Regions from separate parts of the Colwellia aquaemaris genome, predicted to be linked through region 2. Evidence: predicted binding sites of a transcription regulator. Region 2 holds the regulator's gene; the other holds the start of a gene.
What was found. The regulator sigma-54, encoded in region 2, starts transcription at its own class of promoters, with help from an activator protein. The targets are predictions, from matches to a motif close to GTTGGCACGNNNNTNGNNT.
Positions count from the first base shown of each region.

Region 1: the regulator sigma-54 is predicted to act here: its motif matches at 1,199-1,217, upstream of fliE (flagellar hook-basal body complex protein FliE).

Region 1 is NZ_BAAJLV010000001.1:842,580-850,077, forward strand. It holds gene AC27HL_RS03735 (sigma-54-dependent transcriptional regulator) at 1-946, shown strand, start outside; gene fliE (flagellar hook-basal body complex protein FliE) at 1,268-1,609, shown strand; gene fliF (flagellar basal-body MS-ring/collar protein FliF) at 1,661-3,391, shown strand; gene fliG (flagellar motor switch protein FliG) at 3,384-4,439, shown strand; gene fliH (flagellar assembly protein FliH) at 4,467-5,249, shown strand; gene fliI (flagellar protein export ATPase FliI) at 5,279-6,643, shown strand; gene fliJ (flagellar export protein FliJ) at 6,651-7,097, shown strand; gene AC27HL_RS03770 (flagellar hook-length control protein FliK) at 7,213-7,498, shown strand, end outside.
Region 2 is NZ_BAAJLV010000001.1:433,109-440,606, reverse strand. It holds gene AC27HL_RS02005 (calcium/sodium antiporter) at 1-606, shown strand, start outside; gene AC27HL_RS02000 (KpsF/GutQ family sugar-phosphate isomerase) at 622-1,587, shown strand; gene kdsC (3-deoxy-manno-octulosonate-8-phosphatase KdsC) at 1,584-2,135, shown strand; gene lptC (LPS export ABC transporter periplasmic protein LptC) at 2,132-2,698, shown strand; gene lptA (lipopolysaccharide transport periplasmic protein LptA) at 2,664-3,209, shown strand; gene lptB (LPS export ABC transporter ATP-binding protein) at 3,210-3,941, shown strand; gene AC27HL_RS01975 (RNA polymerase factor sigma-54) at 4,007-5,515, shown strand; gene hpf (ribosome hibernation promoting factor) at 5,553-5,840, shown strand; gene ptsN (PTS IIA-like nitrogen regulatory protein PtsN) at 5,871-6,323, shown strand; gene rapZ (RNase adapter RapZ) at 6,330-7,184, shown strand; gene AC27HL_RS01955 (HPr family phosphocarrier protein) at 7,199-7,471, shown strand.

The DNA of each region.
Region 1 (7,498 bases), 410 kb from region 2:
TGACAAAACTAGTGTTGAATTATTAACCTTAGCTAAAAAAGTTGCTAGCACTGAAGCTTCTGTTATGGTTTTAGGCCCAAGTGGTTCAGGTAAGGAAGTACTTGCTCAGTATATTCATAAATTTTCGCCGCGAAGCCAAGCCCCGTTTGTGGCAATCAACTGCGCCGCAATCCCAGAAAACATGTTAGAAGCAACCTTGTTTGGTTATGAAAAAGGTGCTTTTACAGGTGCAATTCAAGCCTGCCCTGGGAAATTTGAACAAGCACAAGGCGGTACCATTTTACTTGATGAAATAACTGAGATGGACCTTGGCCTGCAAGCGAAAATTTTACGAGTTTTGCAGGAAAGAGAAGTTGAACGCCTCGGTGGTCGTAAAACCATTAGTTTGGATGTTCGTGTGATCGCAACCAGCAACCGAGACTTAAAAGAGGCGGTTAGTGAGGGGGTATTCCGTGAGGATTTATACTATCGCCTGAATGTGTTTCCATTAACTTGGCTGCCGTTAAACCAACGCCGAGATGATATTATACCGTTGGCACAACATTTGATTGCGCGAATATGCCAAAAAGACGGCAATGTTATCCCTGAATTAACAACAGCAGCGCGCAGTAAACTTTTCGCATACGATTGGCCTGGCAATGTGCGAGAACTAGACAATGTTGTGCAACGAGCGCTTATTTTACAAAGTGATCGTTGTATTGATGCTGGCGACTTGCTTATTGATAATTTTGAACCACCAAAAGCACAAGACACTGCCATAGCAGCTGCAAAAGACGACAAGCTCGGTAGTGAATTAAAACTGCAAGAGCATCAAATCATTCTTGATACTCTGCACGCTTGCCAAGGTAGTCGTAAAGATGTAGCTGAGCGCTTAGGTATTAGTCCGCGTACACTACGTTATAAAATTGCTCGAATGCGTGATAGTGGTATTCAAATACCAGCTTAAGCATTTGCTAAAAAAATTCCACAGTAAAAGCTTTAATGCTGTTACTTGAGAATACCCGCGAAGTCATAAAAACAACCTTAATTAGGTTGTTTTTTCTTTTCCGTAAATAAAAAACATACCTTGGCTAACATTCTAGTTCAATTTTAATTCTAAGCTTAAGATATTGAAAATATTTATTTTATTTTGCTATGCTTCTTGGTTTTTAGAATGTTGACAGTGAATTACATTTACTCAAATCAATGTTGTTCCGTCCTTGGCATCAAGCTTGCTTTATTCACTATAAATATTGAGTAACAAGAAATTGACGCAAGCGAGTTAATCATGGATATCAAAAGCAATTCTTTATATGCACAAATGCAAAGTATGTCGATGGAAGCTATGGGTAATCGCTTACCTATCGGTGAAAATAGCATAGGTACCCCAGCTGTTAGTAAAGCGGGAAGTGATTTTGGCAGTTTGTTAAAAGATGCCGTTAATACCGTTAATGATTTGCAAAAAGACACTGGTGCTAAGCGCACGGCCTTTGAAATGGGCGATCGCAGTGTTACACTTGCCGATACTATGATAGCAGCGTCAAAGTCAGGTATTGCCTTTGATGCGACCGTTCAAGTTCGTAATAAGTTTGTTGAAGCTTATAAAGAAATTATGAGTATGCCGGTATAGATGCTCAGTTGTTAATTGAAAAATAAAGCAAACATTTTGCGGAGAAAATAAGTGGCAGATTCAGCAAATAACACCGGATTAGCACTAGCAGATAATAGCAGCGATATAGTTGCCAACGATAATGATGACAATATTGTTGGTGAGCAAAAATCGGGTTTAGCTGGCGTTATGGGGAATGTTGATTTTTTACGTCAAATCACCATTGTTATGGCACTGGCAATTTGTTTGGCTATTGCTATTTTTGTCATCATGTGGGCGAATCAGCCTGAATATCGTATCCTGGCTAAACTTCCAACCGAGCAGCTTATTAAAACCATGGATACTCTAGATGCCAATGGTTATAAAGATGCCTACCGTCAAGAAAATAATACAATTTCGGTACAAAGTGAAGACTACCAAGATATAAAGTTAATGTTAGCGCGTGAAGGTTTGGGTGATAGCCCTGCCGAAGGCTCTGAAATTATCATGCAAGACATGGGCTTTGGTGTAAGTCAGCGCTTAGAAACGGAAAGATTAAAACATTCTCGTGAACAACAGCTAGCACGTACAATTGAAGAGTTGCAGTCTATCTCTCGTGCTCGTGTTTTATTGGCTATTCCGCGTGAAAATGTTTTTGCCAAACGTGCCAAAAATCCTTCTGCTACAGCAGTATTAACTATGCGCCGAGGGCGAATTCTTTCCGAAGAAGAGGTTGATTCGGTTGTTGATATTATCGCGTCAGCTGTGCAAGGCTTAGATCCTAACCGTGTGACTGTGACCGATCAAAATGGTCGTTTGCTTAACTCTGGTTCGCAGGACTCTGTTTCTTCTCGTTCACGCAAAGAATTTGAAATCGAACAAAAACGCGAAAAAGAATACATGGATAAAATCGATTCGATTTTAATCCCAGTTGTTGGTTTAGGTAACTATACGGCACAAGTAGATGTTGCTATGGACTTTACCAATACCGAAGAAACTCAACGGCGTTACAACCCAGACTTGCCAGCGCTTCGCAGCGAGATGAAAGTTGAAGATAATACTATTGGTGGCTTACTTGGAGGGATCCCAGGCGCACTAACTAACCAACCCCCTCTTGATAGTAATATTCCTGAAAATGCAACTGGTGGTGCTCAACAACAAACTATGCCGGGGCGCAAGCATACTGAATCTACCCGTAATTATGAACTAGACGAAGCGATTAGTTATACCAAGCAACAAACGGGTGTTATTCATAGAATTAGCGTGTCAGTAGCGCTAGACTATTTGCCAGTTGCTGGTGGAGAAGGAGAGCCTACGTCTACACCACGTACAGTACAGGAAATGGCTAATATTCGCCGTTTATTACAAGGTAGTATTGGTTTTGATTTACAACGAGGTGACACGCTTGAAGTAGTCACATTACCGTTTTCTCGCGCAGAAGTTGAAGATGTTGCCGAAGTGCCATTGTGGCGAGATCCTGTTATTTTTAAATATGCGAAATTGTTAGGTGCGTTAATTTTAATCGCAATATTATTGTTTGCCGTTGTTCGCCCAATGCTGAAACGCTTAATCTATCCTGACCAAACTCCGAATGATTATGGTGAGAAATCATTAGATAGTCATATTGATTTAGGCGATGAAACTATGGATATGCTAACGTCTGAATTTGATGCCGGAGCAGTTGGTTTTGCGCCAGATGGTAGCTTACAATTACCTGACTTACATCGTGATGAAGACATTTTAAAAGCAGTTCGAGCACTAGTAGCGAATGAGCCAGAATTATCCTCGCAGGCAGTTAAAAGTTGGTTAAACGAAGATGAGTGATGAAACACAAGAAATCGCAGAAATTCCATCTGCGGGTGCATTTGACGTCAGTAAACTTGATGGTGGCGAAAAGGCTGCAATTTTATTATTGAGTCTTTCTGAAGAAGATGCAGCACAAATTTTAAAACACTTAGAGCCAAAGCAAGTGCAGAAAGTGGGTACGATTATGGCGGGTATGGAAGACTTTACCCAACAGAAAATTACCGCAGTGCACAAGTTGTTTATTGAAGAAATACAGAACTTCTCAACCATAGGTTTCCAAAGTGAGGAGTTTGTTAGAAAAGCATTAACAGCTGCATTAGGTGAAGACAAAGCCGGTAATTTGATTGACCAAATTGTAATGGGTGGTGGCGCTAAAGGTTTAGATTCATTGAAATGGATGGACTCTAAGCAAGTGGCCAACATTATTCGTAATGAGCATCCACAAATTCAAACTATTGTTTTATCTTACTTAGAGCCAGAGCAATCTGCGGAAATTATGACGCAATTTGCTGATAAAATTCGTCTTGATTTAATGATGCGTATTGCTAACTTAGAAGAAGTGCAACCGGCAGCATTGCAAGAATTGAATGAAATTATGGAAAAACAATTTGCAGGTCAAGCAGGTGCGCAAGCTGCGAAAATGGGCGGCTTAAAAGCTGCTGCTGACATCATGAACTATTTAGATACCAATGTAGAAGGTATGTTAATGGACTCAATTCGTGAACACGATGAAGAAATGAGTCAGCAAATTCAAGACTTGATGTTTGTCTTTGAAAACCTTGCCGATGTTGATGATCGAGGTATTCAAGCTATTTTACGTGAAGTTCAACAAGATGCATTAATGAAAGCTATTAAAGGTGCTGATGAAGCGTTGAAAGAAAAAATCCTGGCTAATATGTCTAAACGTGCAGCGGAAATGCTGGCGGATGATCTTGAAGCCATGGGACCAGTACGTATTAGTGAAGTTGAAGCGGCACAGAAAGAAATCCTATCGGTTGCTCGCCGATTGTCTGATTCTGGTGAGATCATGCTAGGTGGCGCTGGAGGCGGCGATGAATTCTTATAATCTACAATTAAATTTGATGTTTTTCTAATGAAAGAGCCTACTCAGCCTCAAGACTCATCAATCATATCTGATGATATTGATACTTGGTCATTGCCTGATGTTAAGCCTATGGCTGATGATGATGGCAAAACAAATGCCTTAGGTAAGTCACGTCAATGGCGTTATGAGCCGCCAGAAGAAACTGAAGTTGCAGAGCCAATACCATTAACGGCTGAAGAAATAGAAGAAATTCGTCAAGCGGCTTATGATGAAGGGTTCAGCCAAGGTAAAGAAGATGGCTTTGCTGCGGGGTTTGAAGAAGGTAAAGCGGCCGGGCATCAAGAAGGGTTAACAACAGGCCATGAAGAAGGCGTAAACGCGGGGCTAGCGGAAGGTAAAGAAGTTAGCGATCAACAAATAGCGGCAATGCAATCATTAATGGAGCAGTTACATCAACCTCTAGCTAATGTTGAAAAAAATGTTGAAGCACAATTACTACAACTTGTTGTGCAGCTAACCCACGCGGTTACTGGGCATGAAGCGAAAACTAATCCTGATATTTTATTGTCTGCCATATCAGAAGGCATTAAGGCCTTGCCTGGACAAGATGCCCAAACGCAAATTCTGCTTAACCCACAAGATATAAAGTTGGTAGAGCAAAAGTTTGGTATGGGCCATATCGAACAACAAGGTTGGCGGTTATTGGCAGCCCCACAACTGCCGGTTGGTAGTTGTCAAATTGAAAATAGCACCTCTAATATAGATCTCAATATAAAATCTCGTTTGAGTGAGGTTTTGGAATCGTTTTTGCAAGAAGCTTTGCATCAGTAAAATTCTACTAAAAGTGTCAAAAACTTTTTATGGTTGATATAACCCGAGTAACTCAACGCCTTAAAAACTGTGAAAAACTAGTGCATCCGCATCGAATTTCTGTTGCGGGGCGTTTAGTGCGTGTTGTTGGTTTGACGCTAGAAGCTGTTGGCGTGAAAGCACATGTCGGCAGTCAATGTTTAGTTGAAACTGCACATGGTGATCTTATTGCTGAAGTTGTAGGTTTCTCAAAAGACATTACTTTCCTAATGCCTGAACAAAGTTTGCAAGGCGTATCACCTGGTGCACGTGTTGTACCGCTTTCTACCAAAGCGCGACTACCTTTATCAATGGACTTACTCGGCCGGGTTGTTGATGGTGTAGGTAAACCCCTTGATGGTAAAGGGCCTATTAAAGCATCGGAAAGTTACCAGCGGGACAGTAAACCGATTAACCCACTTTCGCGCCGTGCTATAACCGAGCCACTTGATGTTGGTGTTCGATCAATTAATAGTTTTTTAACTGTTGGAACCGGACAACGTATGGGCTTATTTGCTGGCTCAGGTGTGGGCAAAAGTGTGTTATTGGGCATGATGACCCGTGGCACCTCTGCTGATGTTATTGTGGTTGGTTTAATTGGTGAACGTGGTCGAGAAGTTAAAGAATTTATTGAAGAAATATTAGGTGAAGAAGGCAGAAAACGCTCTGTAGTGGTGGCTGCACCGGCAGATAATTCGCCATTAATGCGCTTAAAAGGCTGTGAAACTGCAGTTCAAATAAGTGAATATTTTCGCGACCAAGGGTTAAATGTATTATTGCTAATCGACTCCATTACTCGTTACGCCCAAGCTCAGCGGGAAATAGCGTTAGCCGTTGGTGAGCCACCGGCAACAAAAGGTTATCCACCTTCGGTATTTTCTAAATTACCGCAACTGGTAGAGCGTGCCGGAAATGGTGGGGATGGCCAAGGTTCAATTACCGCATTTTTCACGGTTTTAACCGAAGGTGATGATTTACAAGACCCTATTGCTGATGCCGCGCGGGCAATATTGGATGGTCATATTGTTTTATCTCGAAGCTTGGCAGATGCAGGTCACTATCCTGCGGTTGATATTGAAGGTTCAATTAGCCGAGTAATGCCTATGGTTACCAGTGAAGAACACCAGCAATTGTCTCGACAACTTCGCCAAATGTATGCCTTGTACCAAGAAAATAAAGATTTGATCTCTATTGGCGCATACAGCCGAGGGACAGATCCTAGAATAGATCAAGCAATAGATCTGCAGCCCGTTATTCAGTTTTTCTTACAGCAGAAAACATTAGAAGTGATCCCATATGATCAAAGCTTAACTCAGTTGCAAGAAGTACTGGCCGCAGCGCAAGCTCATGCCCAAAATAATCCACAAGCTAGGTAGCTAATAGATGATTAAGCAAATGAAGCAGCTAAATACCTTATACAAGTTTGAATTGGATAAAGAACAAAAAGCTGCGCAAGCACTGCAAAGTGCAGAATTGGATTATCAACAAAACCAAGAACGTTTAAAAAGTGTTAGTGATTATCGCCTTGAATATATGCGTCGCCTTAATCAGCGCTCACTAGAGGGGATTGATAGTGCGACTTATAGCCATTTTCATGCCTTTATTGCCAAACTCGATAATGCAGCACAGCAAGTCAAAATTGCAGCACATCAAGCAAAAGCCTTAGTTGAAACACGAAAAAAACAGTGGTTAGAGCAAAGACAAAAAATACAGGCGGTTGAATTATTGCGAGACAAAAAACTTGCTGTCTTGAAAGTCAGCGCAGATAAACAAGAGCAAAAAATGTTTGATGAAATTGCCACTCAGCAATTTATTCGACGCACACGTTAACTAATAAATTTACCGTAAAATTTGTTTTAGGTTTTGGAACAGTAATTGCTTGCAGTAGATGCGTATTAATAAATAAATTTGCTTAAAAGATAATAAGTATTGATAAAGGTTGGTTATGTCTCAATTAAATTTGCTCTCAGTTGATGTTGCTAAAGTCTCAAGTAATCAAGGAGATGTGGTTAGCAAACAGGGAAATAAACCACCGTCAGAAAATGAGTTTTCCGACGTTATTGAACAGTTTAATCAAGCAGGAAAAAGCGGATCTACTGACAAGCAAGCGCAACTTAACGGCAAGCATGAACCTCAAGCGGCAAAAAACAAAGTGCAGCAGCATATTGCTGACGAAAAAACAAAAAATGTGCCAAAGCTAGGTTTTGAAAAGCCAAAAGACGAATATGCTT
Region 2 (7,498 bases):
TTTATTGAAGGCTTAATATTAATTATCGGTTTTGTGTCGTATCTAGCAATCTTATTAATGGTGACATTAAAGCGCGCTAAGCAAAACCCAATTGATGACAAAATGGTGCTAGAAGCTGAACAAGAAGTGCCTGAGGCGGTAAGTAAACCAAGATCATTTTTCTGGTTAATATTTGGCATGATATTTCTGCCTCTTAGCGCCAATTATTTGGTTGACTCTTCAATCTTTATTGCCAAAGCTTTCGGTATAAGCGATTTAGTCATTGGTTTAACGGTAATAGCTGTTGGCACAAGTTTGCCTGAGCTTGCCGCCAGTATTATGAGTATAATTAAAAAAGAAGATGACTTAGCTTTAGGTAATATCATTGGCTCAAATATCTTTAATATTCTCGCAGTACTATCATTGGCTGGATTAATTTCTCCTGGCGCTATTGATCAAGCAGCAGCATCTCGCGATGCACCTTATATGCTTGCCACAACCTTTTTGTTGTTTATTCTCTGTTTTAGCCGCAGTGGTAAGTTTCGCATCACACGCGCAAAAGGTTTACTATTATTAGCGGTATTTATTGGTTATCAAATTTTACTTTTTAGTCAGCTTAAAGCATAACTTGCGGTTTATAAGATGAAAAATTTTAAGCAATTAGCAAAAAACGTTATTGAAATAGAACAAAACGCCATAGCAGAATTAGCTTCATTTATTAATGATGAATTTGCGCAAGCTTGTCAGCTGATGTTTAACTGTAAAGGTCGAGTTATTGTTATCGGCATGGGAAAATCAGGGCACATTGGTGGAAAAATAGCGGCAACATTAGCCAGCACAGGCACACCATCCTTTTTTGTTCATCCGGGGGAAGCCAGCCATGGAGACCTAGGTATGATCACGCTTGATGATGTGGTGATGACCATTTCAAATTCCGGTGAAACTGGCGAAGTACTCGCCATTATTCCTGTTATTAAACGCATCGGAGCCAAACTCATTGCCATGACCGGCAATACTGATTCAACATTAGCAAAACTCGCCGATCACCATATTTGTGTCAAAGTTTCACAAGAAGCCTGTCCATTAGGCTTAGCGCCAACGTCCAGTACCACAGCTACGTTAGTTATGGGTGATGCTATCGCTGTCGCACTATTAAATGCACGTGGTTTTACCGCCGATGATTTTGCCTTATCACATCCAGGCGGTAGTTTAGGCAAGCGTTTACTATTGCGTTTAACAGATATAATGCATAAAGATGACCGTATCCCAGTGGTTAATGCTGATGCTAAAATCAAAGATGCCTTAGTGGAAATGTCACTTAAAGGCTTAGGTATGACCGCGGTTACAGATAACAACAACACCTTGATTGGATTGTTTACCGACGGTGATTTACGTCGAATATTAGATGCAAAAGTCGATATTCATCAAGATACAATTACTAGCGTAATGACCAAGCAACCTTATGTTGCTAAACAAGATATGCTAGCAGCAGAAGCATTGAAGATTATGGAAGATAAAAAGATTAATGGTTTGATTATAGTTGATCAAAATAACCAACCTATTGGCGCCATGAATATGCATGATTTACTTAAATCTGGAGTGTTATAACTTTGAACAGTTTATACGGTGAAGTAGCTGATAACATTTGGCAAAAAGCTAAAAATATTAAACTTTTCATTTGCGATATTGACGGCGTTTTTTCTGATGGTCGCATATATTTAGGCAATGCTGGCGAAGAGTTAAAAGCCTTTCACACTAAGGATGGTTATGGCATAAAAGCGCTGGGAGCAAGTGGTGTTGATGTTGCTGTTATTACTGGTCGAAAATCGAATATAGTGCAAACCCGCATGACTGCCTTAAACGTTAAACATATAGTGCAAGGACAAGAAGATAAGTTACCAGCACTAAAAGCAATGGCAAAATCACTGAATTTAACACCTGAACAAATTGCCTATATTGGCGACGATATGCCCGATTTTGAGTGCTTAAATTACGTTGGCTTAAGTATTGCTGTAAATGACGCTCATCCAGCAATATTAAATACTTGTGATTATATTACTTATACCCGTGGTGGTTTTGGCGCCGTTCGTGAATCCTGCGATTTAATTATGCAAAGTCAAAGTACGCTAGAGCATGCCACAGGCGCAAGCATATGAATAGAATATACGGTGCAGCAATAGCTTTTTTTATTTTTGCTGTTGGCACTTATGGCTTAATGGAGTGGTATAACGCTAAAGACGTTGACACCAATATACTCGATAACAGTAATGAGCCAGAGTTCATCGCAGAAAATTTAAATAGTGATATTTATCAAGAAGCTGGCGATATATCTTACGTTGTAGAAGCACAACGCATGGAACATTATGCACAATTAGATGTCACACACTTTGAGTATCCGCGTTATACCTTATACCCAAAAAACAACAAACCAACGTGGCAAGTAACCGCTAACGAAGGCACACTGTATAATAACAATCGAGTTAGATTGGAAAATCGCGTACGCTTAATTGCTACTGACAAGGAAAGCTTAATACAAGAAGTACACGGCAAAAATTTAGAAATGGACTTAAAAAGTAATATTATTAGCTCAGAACAAACTATTCTGATATTAGGTAAAGGATTTACTATGTATGGCTCAGGATTAATTGTAGACTTAAACACAACTCAGATGACATTGACCGAACATGTACAAACCATTTACAAAAAAACTAAAAGTTAGCTTAGCTTGCATTGCTACGGCAATATTCTTAACACCGGCAGTGAATGCTGAAAAATTTGATGTTGACCAAGAAATTAAAATTTCTTCTTCTCGACAGGCCGCTGATCTAAAAAACAAGATATTCAGCTATATCGACAATGTCATTATCTCGCAAGGCACGCTCACCATTAACGCAGAGTTAGTGCAAGTTATTGCCCAAGACAAAAGCGAAGATAAAATTTATATTGCCAAAGGCTCACCTGCTACATTTGCACAAACCTTAGAAGACGGCAGCCCAATTAACTTACAAGCTAATGAAATTAGATATGAACCAGCAAAAAAAATCGTCATTATTTCAGGCAACGCCTTACTAACCCAAGAAGGCAGTGAAGTCAGTGGTAATAAAATCACCTATAACTTTGAAACTGAATACGTCAATGCTGAAAGCTTAGAAAATACGGTTGTTGAAACAGTGCTACAACCTAAAAACAAACCTGAATTACCGAAAGAGAAAAAGGAAAAGCAGAACTAAATGTCAAAATCTACATTATCTGCAACGGGTTTAGCGAAATCTTATAAAGGCCGAAAGGTTGTTAAAAACGTTAGTTTAAAAGTATCGGCTGGACAAATTGTCGGCTTACTTGGCCCTAATGGCGCCGGTAAAACAACCTCATTTTATATGATTGTAGGCTTAGTAAACAATGATAGCGGTGCCATCGTATTAAATGACGAAGACTTAACATTACTGCCAATGCATGAACGTGCTCGCAAAGGTATTGGCTACTTACCGCAAGAAGCCTCTATATTTCGAAAATTGTCTGTATATGACAACATCATGGCCATTTTACAAACTCGAAAATCATTATCAGATATCGAGAAAGAAGAAAAGCTTGAGCATTTATTAGAAGAATTTAATATCGGCCATATTAAAGATAATTTAGGAATGAGCTTATCTGGTGGCGAACGTCGCCGAGTTGAAATTGCTCGCGCTCTTGCCGCCGATCCTAAATTTATTTTATTAGATGAGCCATTTGCCGGTGTTGATCCAATTTCAGTAGGTGATATAAAAAAAATTATCCTACACTTAAAAGAACGAGGCATAGGTATTTTGATAACCGACCACAACGTACGAGAGACCTTAGACGTATGTGAACATGCCTATATTGTTAGCCATGGTGAACTAATTGCAGAAGGTGACGCGGATCAAATTCTTGCAAATCAACATGTAAGAGATGTATACCTAGGCGAACAATTCACGCTATAGTTAATAGCAGGCTTTAGCAATAAAATAACAATGTGTTAAATAGTAACAGGGAAAAGAAAACCTAAATGCGTCCTACTCTGCAGCTCCGTATCGGACAACAGTTAACCATGACCCCGCAATTGCAACAAGCAATTAAGTTGTTGCAACTGTCGACTTTAGACTTACAGCAAGAGATTCAGGAAGCGCTTGAAAGTAATCCGCTGCTTGAAATGGATGAAAATCAAGTAAACACTTCAGAAAGCACCCCTGATAATTTAGAAGAGGCCTTTTCAGCCAATGTTGGCGAAGCCTCAGAAGTCACTCTTTCAGATGGTAGCGAAGATTCAGCGCCAACGATTGACGAAATAAGCTCAGCCGAAGGTTTAGCAAAAACAGATATTCCGGAAGAGTTAAATAACGATACCACTTGGGATGACAATTTTAGTGCCGGTGCTAGCAGTGGTGCGGTAGGTCCAGCCTCAGAAGATTATACTTATCAAGGTGAAACTAAAGACTCTATTCAAGACCACTTATTATGGCAAATGGAGCTAAGCCCTTTTACAGAAACAGACCAAGCTATTGCTACAGCCATTATTGAAGCGGTTGACGAAGCCGGCTACTTAACTGTATCTGCAGAAGAAATATTGGAAAGTGTTGGCATAGAAGACGTAGAGCTTGATGAAGTTGAAGTTGTACTTAAACGCATCAACGTATTTGACCCAGTTGGTGTTGCAGCTCGTTCCATCCCCGAATGTTTATTAATACAGTTAAATCAATTTTCCAGCGATACGCCATGGTTAGAAGAGAGCAAGTTAGCTGTTAGTAAATATATCGATTTACTTGGTAACCGCGACTACCGTCAATTAATGCGAAAACTGCGCTTAAAAGAAGACCAATTACGTGAAGTCATTCGCTTAATCCAAACCCTTGACCCTCGCCCAGGTGACAGTGTTATCAAAAGCGAAGAACAATATGTTATTCCTGATGTTTCAGTAGAAAAGAAAAATGGTCGTTGGACGGTCGAATTAAACCCTGACACTGCCCCTAAGCTTTCAGTGAATCAGCAATATGCGGCAATGTCTCGTTCAATGAAATCTTCTACCGACTCACAATTTATTCGCTCAAATTTGCAAGAAGCAAAATGGTTTATTAAGAGCTTAGAAAGCCGAAACGATACCTTGTTAAAAGTATCTAATTGTATTGTGCAACGCCAGCAAGGCTTCTTCGAACACGGGCCAGAGGCAATGCGCCCTATGGTTTTGAATGACATTGCTGAAGCGGTTGATATGCATGAGTCAACAATTTCTCGGGTTACTACGCAAAAGTACATGCATACGCCAAGAGGTATTTTTGAGTTAAAGTATTTCTTCTCTAGTCATGTTAGTACCGAAAATGGCGGTGAATGTTCATCAACAGCTATTCGTGAACTTATTAAAAAGCTCGTTTCTGCAGAAATTCCAGCCAAGCCGCTAAGTGATAGCAAAATGGCTGATATTCTGGCAGAACAAGGTATTAAAGTAGCAAGACGCACTATCGCTAAATATCGCGAATCACTTTCAATACCACCATCGAATCAACGTAAAAGCCTATTGTAGGTTTGGTTTATTTACCCGAAAAAGAGGATTGAAGCATATGCAAATTAATCTTACCGGACACCATGTCGATGTTACCGATTCATTACGTGATTATGTTAATGGAAAATTTGAAAAGCTTGAGCGACATTTTGATCATATAAACAATGTTCATGTAGTTTTAACCGTTGAAAAGCTTAATCAAATTGCTGAATCAACGGTTCACCTAAGTGGCAGTGAAGTACATGCTAAAGCTGAAAATAGCGATATGTATGCTTCTATCGATTCATTAATCGATAAGCTCGACCGCCAAATATTAAAATATAAAGGCAAAATTAGTAAACACTAATATCCCTCTCATTAGGTCTTTGAAGTAATTATGAAGTTGCAAGACATCTTAACTCCGGACTGCACAATATGTGCAGCTCCGGGCTCCAGCAAAAAACGTGTATTAGAATATTTAAGTAGCTTAGCTTCAGAGAAATTACCCAATCACGATACATTTCAGTTATTAGAGAGCTTAATTAAGCGTGAGAAAATGGGCTCTACAGGTATTGGAAATGGTATTGCCATTCCACATGGTCGTTTAGAAAATGCCGAAAAACCAATTGCCGTCGTTATCACCACCGAACAAGCCATTAATTTTGATTCTATTGATCATCGCCCTGTAGATATTTTTATCGCCTTATTTGTTGCTGAAGAAGAATGCCAAAATCACCTATGTACACTACAAAGCATTGCCCAAACATTTCGTGATAAACAATTTTGTAAACAAGTCCGCAAGTGTGACAATAGCCAAGCACTATTCGACTTAATCCAACAAGCGAGTTAAATTGTAATGAAGCTAATTATTGTCAGTGGTCGCTCGGGATCTGGTAAAAGTGTTGCGCTACGTGTTTTAGAAGACTTAGGCTATTACTGTGTTGACAACATTCCTGTTAATTTATTGCCGGCACTAACCCATACAGTCATTAATGATTATGAAAATGTTGCCGTCAGTCTCGATGTTCGCAACATGCCAGCAGATCCTAATGATGTACCAGAAATAATCGACTATTTGCCCAGTGCGGTTGAGCTAAATTTATTATATTTAGACGCAGATGATAGCGATCTCATTCGACGTTTTAGTGAAACTCGACGCTTGCACCCCTTGATCAAACAAAATATCGCTCTTGACCAAGCGATTGCGCTCGAAAAGCAACTCCTTGAACCCATTGCTACACGTGCGCACTTGTATATAAATACCAGCCAATTGTCACCGCATCAATTAGCCGATCTAGTACGCGAAAGAATTCTCGGCAAGAAATCTGGTTCTATGGTAATTGTGTTCGAATCTTTTGGTTTTAAACATGGCGTTCCTCAGGATGCTGACTATGTTTTTGATGCTCGCTTTTTACCTAATCCATATTGGGATAAAGAACTAAAAAGTCACACAGGGCTAGATAAACCTGTACAAGACTTTCTAGCAAGCCAACCAATAGTCACTAAGTTTATCTGGCAAATTAACAGTTTTATGATGACCTGGTTACCGCATCTAGAACGCAACAATCGCAGCTATGTCACTATCGCGATTGGTTGCACAGGAGGAAAACACAGATCGGTTTATATCGCGGAGCTTCTTGCTAATAATATGCGAAAAGAGCGTGATGATGTGCAATCTCGCCATCGTGACTTAACACTTGCCAGTACCTGATTTCACCAATAACTATGCCAATTGACCGCCAAGTAAAAATAATTAATAAGCTAGGGCTACACGCCCGAGCAGCAACTAAATTGGCACAACTTAGCCAGAAGTTTAATGCCTCTATTACCATAGAACTTGAAGGTAACCATGCTGACGCCAACAGCATCATGGGCTTAATGTTACTAGCTGGCGCACAGGGTAAAATTGTCAATGTCATTACCTCAGGTACAGATGCTGAACTTGCATTAAACGAAGTTTGTCAATTATTTAGTGATAAATTTGATGAGGACGAGTAATAAAACTTGCCCTATCTGCTCAACCAG